Regions from separate parts of the Micromonospora sp. CNZ309 genome, predicted to be linked through region 1. Evidence: riboswitches for the same ligand, from Rfam matches in the RefSeq annotation. Region 1 holds a riboswitch; each other region holds the start of a gene.
The links. A riboswitch is a leader RNA that binds a small molecule or an ion and turns the genes downstream of it on or off. The one in region 1 is predicted to bind cobalamin.
Positions count from the first base shown of each region.

Region 2: another riboswitch for cobalamin. It lies ahead of CLT72_RS25480 (ABC transporter substrate-binding protein); the one in region 1 lies ahead of CLT72_RS04155 (ribonucleoside-diphosphate reductase subunit alpha).
Region 3: another riboswitch for cobalamin. It lies ahead of bluB (5,6-dimethylbenzimidazole synthase); the one in region 1 lies ahead of CLT72_RS04155 (ribonucleoside-diphosphate reductase subunit alpha).

Region 1 is NZ_PJNG01000001.1:1,074,155-1,079,260, forward strand. Features, by position in the region: gene CLT72_RS04145 (cation efflux transmembrane domain-containing protein) at 1-324, opposite strand, end outside; gene CLT72_RS04150 (ArsR/SmtB family transcription factor) at 324-653, opposite strand; cobalamin riboswitch at 1,037-1,251, shown strand; gene CLT72_RS04155 (ribonucleoside-diphosphate reductase subunit alpha) at 1,470-3,815, shown strand; gene CLT72_RS04160 (ribonucleotide-diphosphate reductase subunit beta) at 3,851-4,846, shown strand; gene CLT72_RS04165 (M23 family metallopeptidase) at 5,045-5,106, shown strand, end outside.
Region 2 is NZ_PJNG01000001.1:5,930,275-5,935,380, reverse strand. Features, by position in the region: gene CLT72_RS25485 (FecCD family ABC transporter permease) at 1-252, opposite strand, end outside; gene CLT72_RS25480 (ABC transporter substrate-binding protein) at 258-1,268, opposite strand; cobalamin riboswitch at 1,298-1,476, opposite strand; gene CLT72_RS25475 (ABC transporter ATP-binding protein) at 1,559-2,224, opposite strand; gene CLT72_RS25470 (ABC transporter ATP-binding protein) at 2,298-3,383, opposite strand; gene CLT72_RS25465 (ABC transporter permease) at 3,380-4,249, opposite strand; gene CLT72_RS25460 (ABC transporter permease) at 4,242-5,106, opposite strand, start outside.
Region 3 is NZ_PJNG01000001.1:5,527,254-5,532,359, reverse strand. Features, by position in the region: gene CLT72_RS23575 (TadE/TadG family type IV pilus assembly protein) at 1-27, shown strand, start outside; gene CLT72_RS23570 (TadE/TadG family type IV pilus assembly protein) at 12-491, shown strand; gene CLT72_RS23565 (pilus assembly protein TadG-related protein) at 488-919, shown strand; partial or broken gene CLT72_RS23560 (LysM peptidoglycan-binding domain-containing protein) at 935-1,939, shown strand; gene CLT72_RS23555 (Rieske (2Fe-2S) protein) at 2,401-3,252, opposite strand; gene bluB (5,6-dimethylbenzimidazole synthase) at 3,380-4,012, opposite strand; cobalamin riboswitch at 4,063-4,237, opposite strand; gene CLT72_RS23545 (EamA family transporter) at 4,360-5,106, shown strand, end outside.

The DNA of each region.
Region 1 (5,106 bases):
TGTCGACTCCACCGTGACGTACGCCGCGAGCGCGAAGAACGAGACTGCGATGATCCTCAGCGCGACCCTCTCGCGGGACTCCGGGTCACGGCCGGCGAACTGCCATGCCACCGCCGCCGCCGACGACACCTCGATCACCGAGTCCAGCCCGAAGCCGATCAGCGCGGTCGACGACGCGAGCGTGCCGGCGGTGATCGCCACGACCGCCTCGACGACGTTGTAGGCGATGGTGGCGGCGACCAGCAGCCGTACCCGGCGGGCGAGCACCTGACGGCGTGCCGGCGACGGCCTCACCAGTGCCGGGTCGATCAGGGGCAGGCTCATCAGCAGCAGCCCTTCTCGGCGGAGCCCGGGCAGGCGGCGGGATCGACCGTCAGGGCGAGGCCGAGCAGGTCGGTCAGGGCGTGGGCCAGTCGGGCGTCGGCCAACTCGTAGCGGGTGCGCCGCCCCTGGGGCGCGGCGACCACGAGGCCGCAGCCGCGCAGGCACGCCAGGTGGTTCGACAGGTTCTGCCGGGTCGTGCCCAGCAGTTCGGCCAGCTCCGCGGGATAGCCCGGCCCGTCGCGTAGCGCCAGCAGCAACCGCGCCCGGGTCGGATCGGACAGGGCGTGACCGAAGCGCGCCAGCACCGTGCCGTACGTCAACGTCTCCACGCCCCGATAGTACAGTCGACGATGTACCGATCGGAGGCGGCGCGGTCTGCGCTGGCCTCGCGGGCCGGGTGTCGACGGGCGCGGCCCCGCCGGTGGCAGCGGCCCCGCTGGCGCGCTACCGGCGTCCGTAAGCCGCTACCGCAGCGCCGCGCCCCGCCCGCGTGGGTCGTCACCCGGTGATCAGGACCCTGTGGACCGCACCCGGCGGTCTTGACGTCCGACGCGTCCCGATCACCGCTCGTTGCCGGGCGCAGCGTGCCGTGGAGTTCGTCCGGCGGTGCATCGACGCGGGCGTCCGGCGTGCGATCGACAGGCGTCATCCGCCTCGCCGACGACACGCCCGGGACCGACATGTGGGGTGTGACAACGCGGCCAACCCTATATATGGTGTCGGCGCAGCTGGTTCGGCCGCTCATCCGGAGCGGTCGAGGCAAGAGGGAACCCGGTGGGAATCCGGGACTGCCCCGCAGCGGTGAGTGGGAACGACCGCCGTCATCAGCACTGGGCCGCCAACGGCCTGGGAAGCGACGGCCAGTAGGAGACCGGCGAGTCCGGTCGCGCCCGCGAGTCCGAAGACCTGCCAGTGCGCCGTACGCCCGCAGCAGGGTGTGTGGCGGTCCGAGGCCGCGTGGGACGGCCGACGCCATCCCGACGCGTGCTCGCGCGCGTCGTCGTCGGTGTCCGCTCCCCGCGTGCCCAGGAAATCCGTCTGGGATCAAGGCTCGCGAGGAGTGAGTGGTGACAGTCACCGAGGTTGTTCCGGCCGCCGGCACGGCGGCCGACGATGCGGCCGTGGCGGGCCAGCGGCGACCGCAGATGCGGGTCCGTAAGCGCGACGGCGGCGCCGAGGCGGTCGACGTCAACCGGATCGTCCGGGCGGTCGAGCGGTGGGCCGACGACCTCGCCGACGTCGACCCGCTGCGGGTGGCGACCCGGACGATCAGCGGCCTGTACGACGGGGCGACGACGGCCGAACTGGACCGGCTGTCCATCCAGACCGCCGCGGAGATGATCGGCGAGGAGCCGCAGTACTCGCGGCTGGCGGCCCGCCTGCTGGCCGGCTACGTCGACAAGGAGGTCCGCCGGCAGGGCATCGGCTCCTTCAGCGAGGCGATCCGGCGCGGCCACACCGAGGGGCTGATCGGCGACGACACCGCCGCGTTCGTCGCCGCCCACGCCGGCGTCCTCGACGCCGCCGTCGACCCGCGCGGCGACCTGCGCTTCGAGTACTTCGGGTTGCGTACGGTCTACGACCGCTACCTGCTGCGTCACCCGACGAGCCGGCTGGTGCTGGAGACCCCGCAGTACTGGCTGCTGCGCGTGGCCTGCGGCCTGTCGCAGGCGCCGGACGAGGCGGTCGGGTTCTACCGGCTGATGTCGAGCCTGGCGTACCTGCCGAGTTCGCCGACGCTGTTCAACTCCGGCACCCGGCACACCCAGATGTCCTCCTGCTACCTGGTCGACTCCCCGCGCGACGAGCTGGACTCGATCTACCAGCGGTACGCGCAGGTGGCGAACCTGTCGAAGTTCGCCGGCGGCATCGGCATCGCCTTCTCCCGGGTCCGCTCCCGGGGCGCGCTGATCAGGGGCACCAACGGTCAGTCCAACGGGATCGTGCCGTGGCTGCGGACGCTCGACGCCTCGGTGGCGGCGGTCAACCAGGGCGGCCGGCGCAAGGGCGCGGCCTGCGTCTACCTGGAGCCGTGGCACCCGGACGTCGAGGAGTTCCTCCAGCTGCGCGACAACACCGGTGAGGACGCCCGGCGCACCCACAACCTGAACCTGGCCAACTGGATCCCGGACGAGTTCATGCGGCGGGTGGAGGCCGACGGGATGTGGTCGCTGTTCGACCCCGACGTGGTGCCGGAGCTGCCGGACCTGTGGGGCGAGCAGTTCGACGCGGCGTACCGGGCCGCCGAGGAGCAGGGCCGCTACGTGCGGCAGGTCCCGGCGCGCGAGCTGTACGGGCGGATGATGCGTACCCTCGCCCAGACCGGCAACGGGTGGATGACGTTCAAGGACGCCGCGAACCGGCTGTGCAACCAGACCGCCGAGGCGGGCAACGTGGTGCACCTGTCCAACCTGTGCACCGAGATCATCGAGGTGTCCAGCGACGGCGAGACCGCCGTGTGCAACCTCGGCTCGGTCAACCTCGCCGCCCACCTGGGCGCCGACGGCATCGACTGGGAGCGGCTGCGCGCCACCGTCCGCACCGCCGTGACGTTCCTCGACCGGGTCATCGACATCAACTACTACCCGACGCCGCAGGCGGCGGCGAGCAACCCCCGCTGGCGGCCCGTCGGGCTCGGGCTGATGGGCTTGCAGGACGTGTTCTTCGCGCTGCGGCTGCCGTTCGACTCCCCGGCCGCGCGGGAGCTGTCCACCCGGATCAGCGAGGAGCTGTACCTGACCGCCCTGGAGTGCTCCGCCGACCTGGCGGAACGCTCGGGCGCCCACCCGGCGTACGGGCAGACCCGGGCGGCGCGCGGGCAGCTGCAACCCGACCTGTGGGGCGTGACGGTGAGCCAGCCGGCGCGGTGGGCCGCGCTGCGGGAGCGGGTCGCCGCGTACGGGCTGCGCAACTCGCTGCTGGTGGCGATCGCGCCGACCGCCACGATCGCCTCGATCGCCGGCTGCTACGAGTGCATCGAGCCGCAGGTGTCCAACCTGTTCAAGCGCGAGACCCTGTCGGGGGAGTTCCTCCAGGTCAACACCGCCCTCGTCCGCGAGCTGAAGGCGCGTGGCCTGTGGACGGAGCGGATCCGCACGGCCATCAAGCGCGCCGAGGGCTCCGTGCGGGACGTCGCGGAACTGCCGGCCGAGGTGCGGGAGCTGTTCCGTACCGCGTGGGAGCTGCCGCAGCGGGCGTTGATCGACCTGGCTGCGGCCCGCGCCCCGTACATCGACCAGTCGCAGTCGCTGAACCTGTTCCTGGCCGCGCCGACGATCGGCAAGCTCTCCTCGATGTACCTGTACGCCTGGAAGGCCGGGCTGAAGACGACGTACTACCTGCGGTCGCGGCCGGCCACCCGGATCCAGCAGGCCACGGTCGCGCCCGCCGGGCCGGCCCGCGCCGCCGGCCTCGTCGCTGCGGTGGCGACCGTCGACGAGGCGCTGGCCTGCTCCCTGGAGAACCCCGAGTCGTGCGAGGCCTGCCAGTGACCACCCCGACCACCAGCGAACCGAGGACCGCCCACATGCTGCTCGACCCGGGGATGGATCTCACCCTGCGCCCGATGCGTTACCCGCACTTCTTCGACCGCTTCCGCGACGCCATCCGCAACACGTGGACCGTGGAGGAGGTCGACCTGCACGCCGACCTCGCCGACCTCGACCGGCTCTCGCCGGCTGAGCGGCACCTGGTCAGCCGCCTCGTCGCGTTCTTCGCCACCGGCGACACGATCGTCGCCAACAACCTCGTGCTCAACCTGTACCAGCACGTCAACTCCCCGGAGGGCCGGCTCTACCTGTCGCGGCAGCTGTACGAGGAGGCCGTGCACGTCCAGTTCTACCTCAACCTGCTCGACACGTACGTGCCCGACGAGGCCGAACGCTTCGCCGCGTTCGACGCCATCGAGAACATCCCGTCGATCCGGCGCAAGGCCGAGTTCTGCTTCCGCTGGATCGACTCGCTGGGCGAGCTGCGTGAGCTGCGTACCCGACAGGACCGGCGGGCGTTCCTGCTCAACCTGATCTGCTTCGCCGCGTGCATCGAGGGGCTGTTCTTCTACGGCGCCTTCGCCTACGTCTACTTCCTGCGCTCCCGGGGGCTGCTGCACGGCCTGGCGTCCGGCACCAACTGGGTGTTCCGCGACGAGTCCATGCACATGGCCTTCGCCTTCGACGTGGTGGAGACGGTCCGCGGGGAGGAGCCGGACCTGTTCGACGACGAGCTGACCGAGCAGGTGCGGCAGATGCTCACCGAGGCCGTCGAGTGCGAGGTCCAGTTCGCCGAGGACCTGCTCGGCCAGGGCGTACCCGGGCTGTCCCTGGCCGACATGCGCGAGTACCTGCAACACGTCGCCGACCGGCGGCTCGCGCAGCTGGGCATCCCCGCCCACTACGGGTCGACCAACCCGTTCGCGTTCATGGAGTTGCAGGACGTCCAGGAGCTGTCGAACTTCTTCGAGCGGCGCGTGTCGGCGTACCAGGTCGGGGTGAGCGGCACGGTGGCCTTCGACGACGACTTCTGAGCCGGAGGCGCCTCCCCGGCAGCTCGCCCGTGGCGTCCAGTTCGCGGGCGCGGCGGGCGAGCGCCACCATCCGTTCCCGGTGGGTCAGCGCGTCCAGTTCACCGAGCAGCCGGCGGGTCGATCTTCGCACGCCGCTCATTGTGTCGGTCGGGACGCCGCACCGCACACCCGTTCCGCGCGGCCTTGCCGGCGTCTGCCATGCTCGGGCCGGTGACGACCGGCCCCCGCAGCAGCCCCCGCACCCACCGCCGTGTCCGCAG
Region 2 (5,106 bases), 4.9 Mb from region 1:
CACCTCGGCGTGCGGAAGCCCCAGGCGGTCGGCCAGGACCGACCAGACGGTCGACACGGGGACGTCGGCCGGTCCGATGGTGACGGCCACGCCGATCGACACGACCAGGCCCGCCAGCAGGGCCACCAGCAGCGCCGCCAGGCCCACCGGGTGCGCTGCGCGGAACCCTGCGTGACGCCGGCCTCCGGGGACGTCGGGCCGGGCCGGGGCGGCGGCGGTACGGGTCGGGTCGGCGGCGGCGCGGCGGGCCACGGCGGTCAGCGGTCCGCCCCGGCGGGGAGCTGCGCCACGCCCGCGGCGAGCGCCTCGACGCCGAGCACGACGCGTACACCGGCGGAGGTGGACGAGAACGGGATGACGACGAAGCGTTGCCCGGCCACCGCCGGCAGGTCCTTCAGGGTGGGGTGCCGGGCCAGGAAGGTCCGCTTCGCGGCGGCCGTGTCCCAGCCCGCGTCGACCAGCACGATCGCGTGGGGATCACGGTCCACGACCGCCTCCCAGCTGGTGTCGGCCCAGCCGCCGGTGAGGTCGCCGAACGCGTTGCGCACCCCGACCGCCGACATGATCATGTTGGGGCCGCCGCAGCAGGCCCCGACGCTCGGGGCGTCGGTGCCGGCGTCCCACCAGAGCACGGAGACGTCCCGCGCGCCGCCGATCCGGGCGGCGGCCGTGGCGATCCGGGAGCGCTGGTCGGCGATGAGCTTCTCGGCCCGCTCCGGCACCCCGAAGACGGCCGCGACGTCCCGGATCTCGGCGAACACGTCCTCGACGGTCAGCCTCGCCGGCCGGTGCTGCTTCGGGCATCCGGCCGGCGAGAGGTACGTGCCGATGCCGAGCCCCGCCAGCGCCGCGCGGTCGCCGACGCCCTCGTCGCCGAAGGCACTGTGGAACGAGGCGTAGACGAAGTCGGGCGCCGCCTCCAGCAGCTTCTCCTTCGCCGGGTACCTGTCCGACAGCACCGGCACGGCGGCGTACGCGGCGGCGTGCTCGGGCAGGATCGCGTCGTCCAGGTACGCCGTGCCGGCCATGCGGTCGGCGAGGCCGAGGGCCAGCATGATCTCGGTGGCGGGCTGGTTCAGGGTGACCGCCCGCTCGGGCGGGGCGGCGACGGTGACCGGCGTACCGCAGTTGGTCAGCGTGACCGGGGCGGCGGCTGGCGGCGGCGTGGCCGGGTCGTCCGTGGCGCAGGCGCCGAGCAGGACGACGAGGACGGACAGGGGCGCGGCAACGCGCCGGGACAGGGTGGACCGCACTGCGCGCACGCGCATCGGGACCGCCTTCCAACACCTCGTGGACGGGTCATCGCAGTGCCGTGGCCGGTCTCCTGGCTGACGGGAAATGCGTCCGTGGCCGGCCTTCCCAGGCTTGACGCCCAGTGACCTCTTACGACGAGGGCCGCGAACTTCCCGATCACAGTGGCGAGGGCCGCACCGGTCTTGCACCGGCTTCCCGAACACCACGGCAGCGTCACCCTAGCCGCCGGCCGCCCCGGAAGTCACGGTGACGAACACCATCAGGGACGGTCGGCGAAGGCGGTCGGCGGGGCGGCCGGTCGGGGCTACGCGGCGGCCGGCAGGTCGACCACGCGGGTCGCCCAGCGGGCCATCAGCGCCGGGTCGTGGGTGATGAGCAGGACCCCGGCGGCGTGCTGCCGCTGGTAGTCGGTGATGACGGCCGCGAGGTGCGCCTGGGTGGATGCGTCGAGCATGGCGGTGGCCTCGTCGCAGAGCAGGTAGTCGGGCCGGTGCACGAGCGCGCGGGCGAGGCAGGCGCGTTGCAGCTGCCCGTCGCTGACCGCGTGCGGACGGCGGGCGAGCAGGTCGGGCGTGAGGCCGACGAGGTCGGCCAGCTCCGCCGCCCGGGCGCGCGCCTGCTCGTCGGGGGTGCCGGTGGCGCGCAGCGGCTCGGCGATGATGTCGGCGAGGCCCAGCCGGGGGTCGGTGGCCGCGCGGGGGCTCTGGAACAGGATCGCGACGCGCGTACGGACGCCGGCGGGCAGCCGGTGCCGGGCCCCTGCCACCCGCTGACCGTCGAGGGTGACGTGCCCGGCCTCGGGGGCGTGCAGCAGGGCGAGCACCCGGGCGAGGGTGGACTTGCCGCTGCCCGACGGCCCGCGCAGGCCGACCGTCTCACCGGGGGCGACGCGCAGGTCGACGCCGTCGAGGACGCGCCGGCCGCCGTAGGAGACGGCGACCCCGTGGGCCGCGAGCGCGGTGCTGGTCATGCCGGCGCTCCGGCGGTGCTGGTCATGCCGGCGTTCCGGCGGTGCTGATCATGCCGCGCTCCGGCGGTGCTGGTCATGCCGGCGCTCCGAGGGTCAGCGGGTGGTGGCAGGCGACTCTGCCCGGTCCGCCCGCCGGGGGCGCGGGCGGGGTGCGGCAGACGTCGGTGGCGCGCTCGCAGCGCGGGGCGAAGGCGCAGCCGGGCGGCAGGTCGGTGAGCATCGGCGGGTGGCCGGGGACGGGCCGGAAGGCCCGTTCGGGCAGGGCGTCGAGCAGACCTGCGGTGTACGGGTGGGCGGGCGCGGCGAACAACTCGGCCGTCGGCCGCCGTTCCACGATGCGGCTGGCGTACATGACGGCGACCGTGTCCGCGACCCGGCGGGCGGCGGCCAGGTCGTGGGTGATGAGCAGGACGGCCCCGCCGGCGTCGCAGCGGCTGCGCAGCAGGTCGAGGGTGTGGTCGACCAGGGGCCGGTCGAGGCCCGTGGTGGGCTCGTCGGCGAGCAGCAGCGGCGGGTCGGGAGCGAGGGCGAGGGCGGTGGCCAGGCGCTGGGCCATGCCGCCGGAGAGTTCGTGGGGATAGCGGTCGAGGTCGGCGGGGTCGAGACCCACCTCGGCGGCGACCCGCTCGGCCGCCGCGGGTGCCGCGGGCCGGGTGTGCCCGTGGGCGCGCAGGGTCTCCTCCAGCAGTCGCCGGCCCGTCCGTACGGGGGTCAGCGCGGTGGCGGGGCTCTGCGGCACCAGCCCGACGGCGCGGCCGCGTACGACGCGGGCGAGCTGGCGCTCGGAGGCGCCGGTGAGGTCGACCCGCTCCCCGGTGGGCCGGTGCAGGCGGGCCTGACCGGTGACCGTGGCGTTGCCGGGGAGCAGGCCGAGCAGGGCGTGCGCGAGCACCGACTTGCCGCAGCCCGACTCCCCGACCACCGCCAGCAGTTCGCCCGGGTGGACGGTCAGGTGCAGGTCGGTGACGGCCTGCACCACGGCGTCGCGGAGCTGGAAGCGGACGGTCAGCCCGTCGACCTCCAGCAGGCCGGGCCGACCGCCGGCGCCGACACCACGCGTGCCGCCGGAGTCGGCCGGCTCGGTGATGGCGGCCGGCTCGACGGTGCCCGTGGGGTCGACGATGCCGGCCGGGTCGACGGTGCCGGGGGTGGTGGTCACAGGTTCAGCTCCGCTCGTACGCGCGGGTCGAGGCGGTCGCGCCAGCGGCCGGTGAGGGCGGCCAGGGCCAGCGTGACGACGACGAGGAGCAGGCCGGGCACGATGCTGGCCCACCAGGCGCCGGTGAGCAGGGACCGCTGCCCGTCATTGATCATGTTGCCGATCGAGGCCAGGTGCGGGGGCAGGCCGAGACCGAGGAAGGAGAGCGCGGTCTCGTGCCAGACGGCGTGCGGCACCATCAGCGTGGTGGCCAGCGCCAGCCGGGGCAGCACGTGCGGGAGCAGGTGCCGGGTGATCACCCGGGTGCGGCTGGCGCCGCCGGAGATCGCGGCGTCGATGAACGGCCGGGTACGCAGGCTGAGCAGCTCCGAGCGGACGATGCGGGCGGTGGAGAGCCAGTGCGTCAGCCCGATCGACAGGATCACCGCGCCCAGGCTCGGGCGCAGCATCGCGACGATGAAGATGCCCAGCAGCAGGTGCGGCAGCGCCGCGATGGTGTCGACCACCCGCATCAGCACCCGGTCGACCCAGCCGCCCAGGGTGCCGGCCACCGCGCCGACGAGGCCGCCGATCACGGTGGCGACGAGCGCGGCGACCGCGCCGACGAGCAGCGAGACCCGCAGGCCGTACAGGCTGCGGTGGGCCACGTCGCGACCCAGGTCGTCCGTGCCGGCCGGGTGCGTCCAGGAGGGCGCGAGCCGGGTCCGGGCCAGGTCCACGGCGCTCTCGTCGAGCGGCCAGAGCACGGGGGCGAGGAGGCAGGCCAGGCCCGCGCCGACGAGCACGGCCCAGGCGACGGCGGCACCGGCGCGGCCCGTACGGAGCTTCGGCCGCCGGGTCCGGGCGGGCAGGGCGAGGTCAGTCATCGAGGCGTACCCGTGGATCGGCGGCGGCGTAGGCGAGGTCGGTGCCCAGGTTCGCGGCCAGCACCACGACGGTGGTGGCCAGGGTCGTGGCGGCCAGCAGCGGGAAGTCGCTGCCCAGCGCGCCCTGGACGGTCACCGCGCCGAGGCCGGGCAGGGAGAACACGGTCTCCACCAGGACGGCCCCGCCGATCAGCTCCGGCAGGTGGGTGCCCACGAGGGTGAGGAAGGGCAGCAGCGCGGTACGCAGGGCGTGGCCGAACAGGACCGTACGGCCCGGCAGCCCCCGCGCCCGGGCGGCGAGGACGTGGTCGTCGCGGAGGCTGTCGGCGACGGCGTCCCGGATGAACAGCACGAACCACGGCGTCTGGGCGACGGCCAGCACACCCACCGGCAGGATCAGGTGCCGGGCCACGTCGGCGGGGTCGGTGCCGGTGGCGGTGATGTCGGTGAGCCCGCCCGCCGGCAGCCACCCGAGGGTGAGGGCGAACAGGGCGATCGCGGCCAGCCCGATCCAGAACACGGGCATCGACTGCACGGCGTACGCGGTGGCGCGCAGCGCCCGGTCGAACCAGCCGCCGCGCCGGTACGCGGCCAGCGTGCCCAGCAGCAGGCTCGCCACGAGGACGAGGGCGAGCGCGGCGCCGACGAGCAGCAGGGTCCAGCCGGCGCGGGCGGCGAGCACGGAGGTGACCGGTTCGTGGCGGCTGGTGGACCAGCCCAGGTCGCCCTGGAGCAGGTTGCCCACCCAGCGCAGGTACTGCACGGGCAGGGGGTCGTCGACGCCCCAGTTGGCGCGGATCTGCGCCAGGTTCTCCTCGCTGGTGGTGAACGCCGCCGCGCCCGCGTACTGCTGGGCG
Region 3 (5,106 bases), 4.5 Mb from region 1:
ACCGTGGAACGGTGGACCGTACCGTGAGCCGTACCGCCGAGCGGGGCTCGGTCTCGATCGAGGTGGCGGTGCTCGCCCCGGCGTTCATCGCGCTGATCGTGCTGGCCGGCGTCGCCGGGCGTACCGCCGTGGCGGCCGAGGCGATCGACGCCGCCGCCCACGACGCCGCCCGCGCCGCCTCGATCTCCCGCGACGCCCGCACCGCCCGCGCCGAGGCCCGGGACGCGGCCCGCCGGCAGCTCGACTGGCGCGGCCTGGACTGCGCCGGCACTCCCGAGGTGACGTTCAGCGGCGCGGTACGCGGCGCCCCCACCAGCTTCGACGCGGCGTTCCGCAGCCCGGCCGGGCAGGACGCCTCGGTCACGGTCCGCATCGCGTGCACGGTCTCCTACGGGGACCTGCGCCTGTCCGTCCTGCCGGGGATGCCCGCGAGCAAGCGCGTGTCGGCGAGTTTCACGTCGCCGCTGGACCGCTACCGGAGCCGGGGATGACCGTCGTCGCCGGCCGGCACGACCAGGGTCGGGTGAGCGTCTTCCTCGCCGTGGCCATGGTCGGCGTGCTCTCCGTCATCGGGCTGGCCTTCGACGGCGCTGGCCAGCTGCGTACGTTGCAGCGGGCCGACAACCTCGCGGCCGAGGCCGCCCGCGCCGGCGGCCAGGCCATCGACCGGGCCACCGCCATCGAGGGCGGGCCGACCCGGATCAACCGTCCCCAGGCCCGCCGGGCCGTCGCCGACTACCTGGCCGCCGCCGGCGCCGCCGGCCACGCCGTCAGCTTCCCGGTCGTCGACGGGGAGACCCGGGTCCGGGTACGCGTCACCGTCACGCACCGCCGAGCCATGCTCGGCCTGTTCGGCTTCGACGAGACCGTCACCGTCTCCGGCGAGGCGACCGCGCGGCCGCTCACCGGGGCACCGTAGGAAGGGAAGGCAGCCATGGCCGCATCGGGGCGTTCCGCCGTACGGCGGACCGGACGCATCCTGACCGGGTTCGGCGCGCTCGTCGTGCTCTGCGCGGTGCTGGTCGGCGCGCCGGTGGCGCTGCTCGCCCTCGCCGGCAACCCGCTGCCCGACCATCTGCCCACCCTCGCCGAGGTCGGCTCGACGCTGACCAGCCGCGACGACGGGCGGCTCTTCCTGCGGGCGCTGGCGCTGGCCGGCTGGTTCGGCTGGGCCACGTTCGCCTTCTCCGTGCTGGTCGAGCTCGGTGCGCAGGCACTGCGCCGACCCGCGCCCCGGCTGCCCGGGATGAGCCGCCAGCAGCGGGCCGCCGCCGCGCTGGTCGGTTCGGTCGCGCTGATCCTCGCGGCCAGCCCGGCGGCGAGCGCCGCGACGGCGATGACCGGCCCGTACGCCCTGCCGGCGGCGGTGCCGGCAACGGTCGCCTCGTCCGCCCCGGCCACCTCCGACGACGCTCAGGCGGTCTACCGGGTGGCCCGGGGCGACCACCTGGGCGCCGTCGCCCGGCGTTACCTGGACGGGTTCGCCGACTACCGGGAGCTGGCCGAGCTGAACCGGCTCGGCGACCCCGACCGGATCCACCCGGGTCAGCTGCTGAAGCTCCCCGGGGACGCCGAGGACCGGGGTGCCCGCCGGCACGCCACCGGCCGCCTAGTCGCCCGCCCGGCCCCACCCGAGCCCGCTCGCCCGGCGCCCCCTCGCCCGGCCCCTGGGCAGGCCGCCCCGGAGCGGGCGACGCCGCCTCCGCCGGCAGCCGAGGCCCCCGTGCCGCCTCCGGCGGGAACGAACGCCGGCGAGGCCCCCACCGTGACGGTGGGAGCCGCCCGGGCCGGCGAGCCCGATCGGGTGAACCGGCCTCTCGCGGTCTCCGCCGTCCTGGCGGTGGCGAGCATCGTCGGCGCGCAGATCGGCGCGGTCCTGGGCCTACGTCGCCGCCCGGGTCACGTACCGGCCGGCGCCGGCCGGGCCACGACCGCCGCCCGCCAGGCCGCCACCGCTCGCCGGGGCACCACCACGGCCCGGCGCGGCGCGGGTCAACGGGGTGCCGGCACCACCGCGTACGGCAGCGCGATCACGCCCGCCTCCGGTACGGCCACCGGCGCCGACGCCTACGACGACCTGACCGCGGGCACCCGCCACGGCCCCGCCCAGCCCGTCGCCAACCCGCCGGCCGGCGGGCCGACCGGCCGGGCCCACCCGGGCTCGGCCCGCGACACCTCGATCGGCCGTCACCGCCGCCCGTGACCCGCCCCTGACCACCGCCCCGGGCGAGCGAACCGGCCTCTCCACGTCGCCGCCCGCCAGGTGCTCCGGCCGCTGCGGGCCGGGCCGGTAGATGTCGATCAAGAGGTTCGGTCACCCCGGGAGCTCGAACCCGACCCGAACCTCTTGATCGACCCCGGGAGGCCGGGAGGCCGGGAGGCGCCGGTGGCCGGGGCCGGTCAGGGGAGGCGCGTCTCCAGGACGCCGTCGACGATGCGGGTCGGCAGGACCTGCTGGTCGTTGCCGGACGGGCCGTGCACCACCTCGCCGCCGTTGAGGCGGAACGCGCTGCCGTGCCACGGGCAGACCACGCACGCGTGACCGTCGATCTCCTGCACCTCGCCCTCGCCCAGCGGACCGCTCTGGTGCGGGCAGCGCTCCAGCATGACGGTCACCTCGTCGCCGTGCCGGTAGAGGATCACCGAGACGTCGTCGACCTCCCGCGTGATCAGTTGGCGCTGCGGCAGGGCGGCCATGTCGGCGAGGGAGTGCCACCCGTCGCTCATCCGGTGCAGCTCGGAGATGCTCTGGTTGACCTGGGCGCCCTGCTTGTACGCGAGGTGCCCCCCGATGTACGCGCCCATGCTGGCCGCGCCGAGGCCGAGGAAGCCGAGCGTACGGCCGAGGTTGTGTCGGCCGGTCATCCGGGCGGCCACCGAGCCGGCGTAGAAGGCCAGGCCGACGCTGTTGGACGCGGCGTGCACCAGGCCGACGCGGCGCTGGTCGCGGGCCAGTGCCGCCCAGTCGTTGAGGCCGGCGACGGCGGCCGGGAGGGCGCTGACGGTGCCCACCGCGCACAGCGTGGTGGCGGCCCGGCGCTGCCCCGGCATGAGGTCCAGCACCGCCGTGCTGATCCACGCGCCGACCGGCACCTGCACCATCGCCGGGTGCAGCGGATGGCCCAGCCACACGCCGTGCAGCAGGTCGCGGACCCGCTGCGGTCGGAGGGTGGCCTGGACGGCGCGCTGCAACCGGTCGCCGACCCGGTCCAGACCGGATGCCTGCTCGATCTTCGTCAGGAGTGCTCGCACCTGTACCGACTTCCCGGCAGGAGCCGCCGCAAACCGGTCGGCGGTGACGGATCCGCAGCGGTACGTGAGGAGCGCCCCGCCGGCCCGTAACGGGACGCCCTCACCGAGGTCAAAGTGGGCAGGCAGGTCAGGGTGCCGTCGGGGCCGCCCAGCGGTCGTGGTGGATCGCGTCGGCCAGCGGGCGCTTCTGCCGCCAGCCGTGCCGGGCGAGGTCGGGTACCGCCTCGAAGTGGGTGACCGGCCCGAGGCAGAGCCACGCCACCGGCCGGATTCCGTCGGGGATGCCGAGCAGCTCGGCGAGCCAGGGCTCCCGGTAGAACGACACCCAGCCCACCCCGAGCTCCTCAGCGGTCGCGGCGAGCCAGAGGTTCTGGATGGCCAGGCAGGTCGAGTAGAGCCCGGTGTCGGCGATGGCGTGCCGGCCGAGCACGGCGGGGCCGCCCCGGGCCTGGTCGTGGGTGACCACCACGGACAGCGTCGACTCCAGGACACCATCGATCTTGATGCGGGCGAACCGTTCGGCCGCCTCCCCGTCGAGCGTCGCGGCGAAGGCGTCCCGCTCGGTGTGCACGTGCTCGTGGAACCGGCGGCGCAGCCCCGGGTCGCGCACCACCACGAAGTCCCAGGGCTGCGAGTAGCCGACGCTCGGCGCGGCGTGCGCCGCCGACAGCACCCGGTGCAGCGTCTCCTCGGGCACCGGCGCCCCGGTGAACTGGGCGCGTACGTCCCGGCGGCGGTGGATGACGTCGTACAGATCCAAGGCAGGCTCCCGCTGCGCTCGGCCCACGCCACGCCGGACGCGGGCACCGGACGCGAGGCCGGTCTTCGGACTCCCGGATCGACGCCTGGCCGTCCGCCTTCCCGGCCCGGGCGGGCCAGTGGCTGCGCGTACGCGTGGACGGTGGCTCCCCGGTCACCGCGGCGGGCCCGTGCCGGATTCGCACCGGCTTCCCGATTCTCCCCGCTCGCGCGGGGCACCTCACATGATCGTGCCGTCGGCGATGCTAGCGCCGCCCGGCCCGCCCCGTTCCGGCGGGCGGCGCTAGCGCACCCGCAGCAGTGGAAATCCGCTCGCGGGTCGCACGCTCCGGTACCACTGTGGTCCGGGTGTACGCACTCTCCTCCCGACCGCTGCCGGCCGGCCGACCGGCGACCCGACTGACGCTCGCGCTGGGGCAGCCCCGAGCCGTGCCGCCGCCGCTGCTGATGCTGCTCGGCATGCTCTCCACCCAGGTCGGCGCGGCCGTCGCGAAGCAACTCTTCGGCAGCACCAGCGCCAGCGGCACCACCACGCTGCGGCTCGGCTTCGCCGCGCTCATCCTGCTGGTCCTGGCCCGGCCGGGGCTGCGCCTGGGCTGGCGTACCGCCGGTCTGGTCGCGGCGTTCGGGCTGGCCCTGGCGGTGATGAACCTCGCCTTCTACGCGGCCCTGGACCGGGTGCCGCTGGGCGTCGCGGTCACCATCGGCTTCGCCGGACCGCTGCTGGTGTCGCTGGCCGCCAGCCGCCGGCTCGCCGACGTGGCGTGGGCGGCGCTGGCCGGCGGCGGGGTGCTGCTGATCAGCGGGCTCGGCGGGACGGGGGTGGACCGGCTGGGGCTGCTGTGCTGCGTGGCCGTCGCGGTGGGTTGGGCCGGCTACGTACTGCTCGGCAAGGCGGTCAGCGCCCGGGTGCCGGGCAGCCGGGGCCTCGCGCTGGGGATGGCCGTCGCCGCGCTGGCCGTGCTGCCGTTCGGGGTCGCCGGCAGCGGCACGGCCCTGCTCGACCCGTGGACCCTCGCGCTGGGCGCGGCGGTGGCGCTGCTGTCGTCGGTGCTGCCGTACTCGGCGGAGATGGCGGCGCTGCGCCGGATGCCG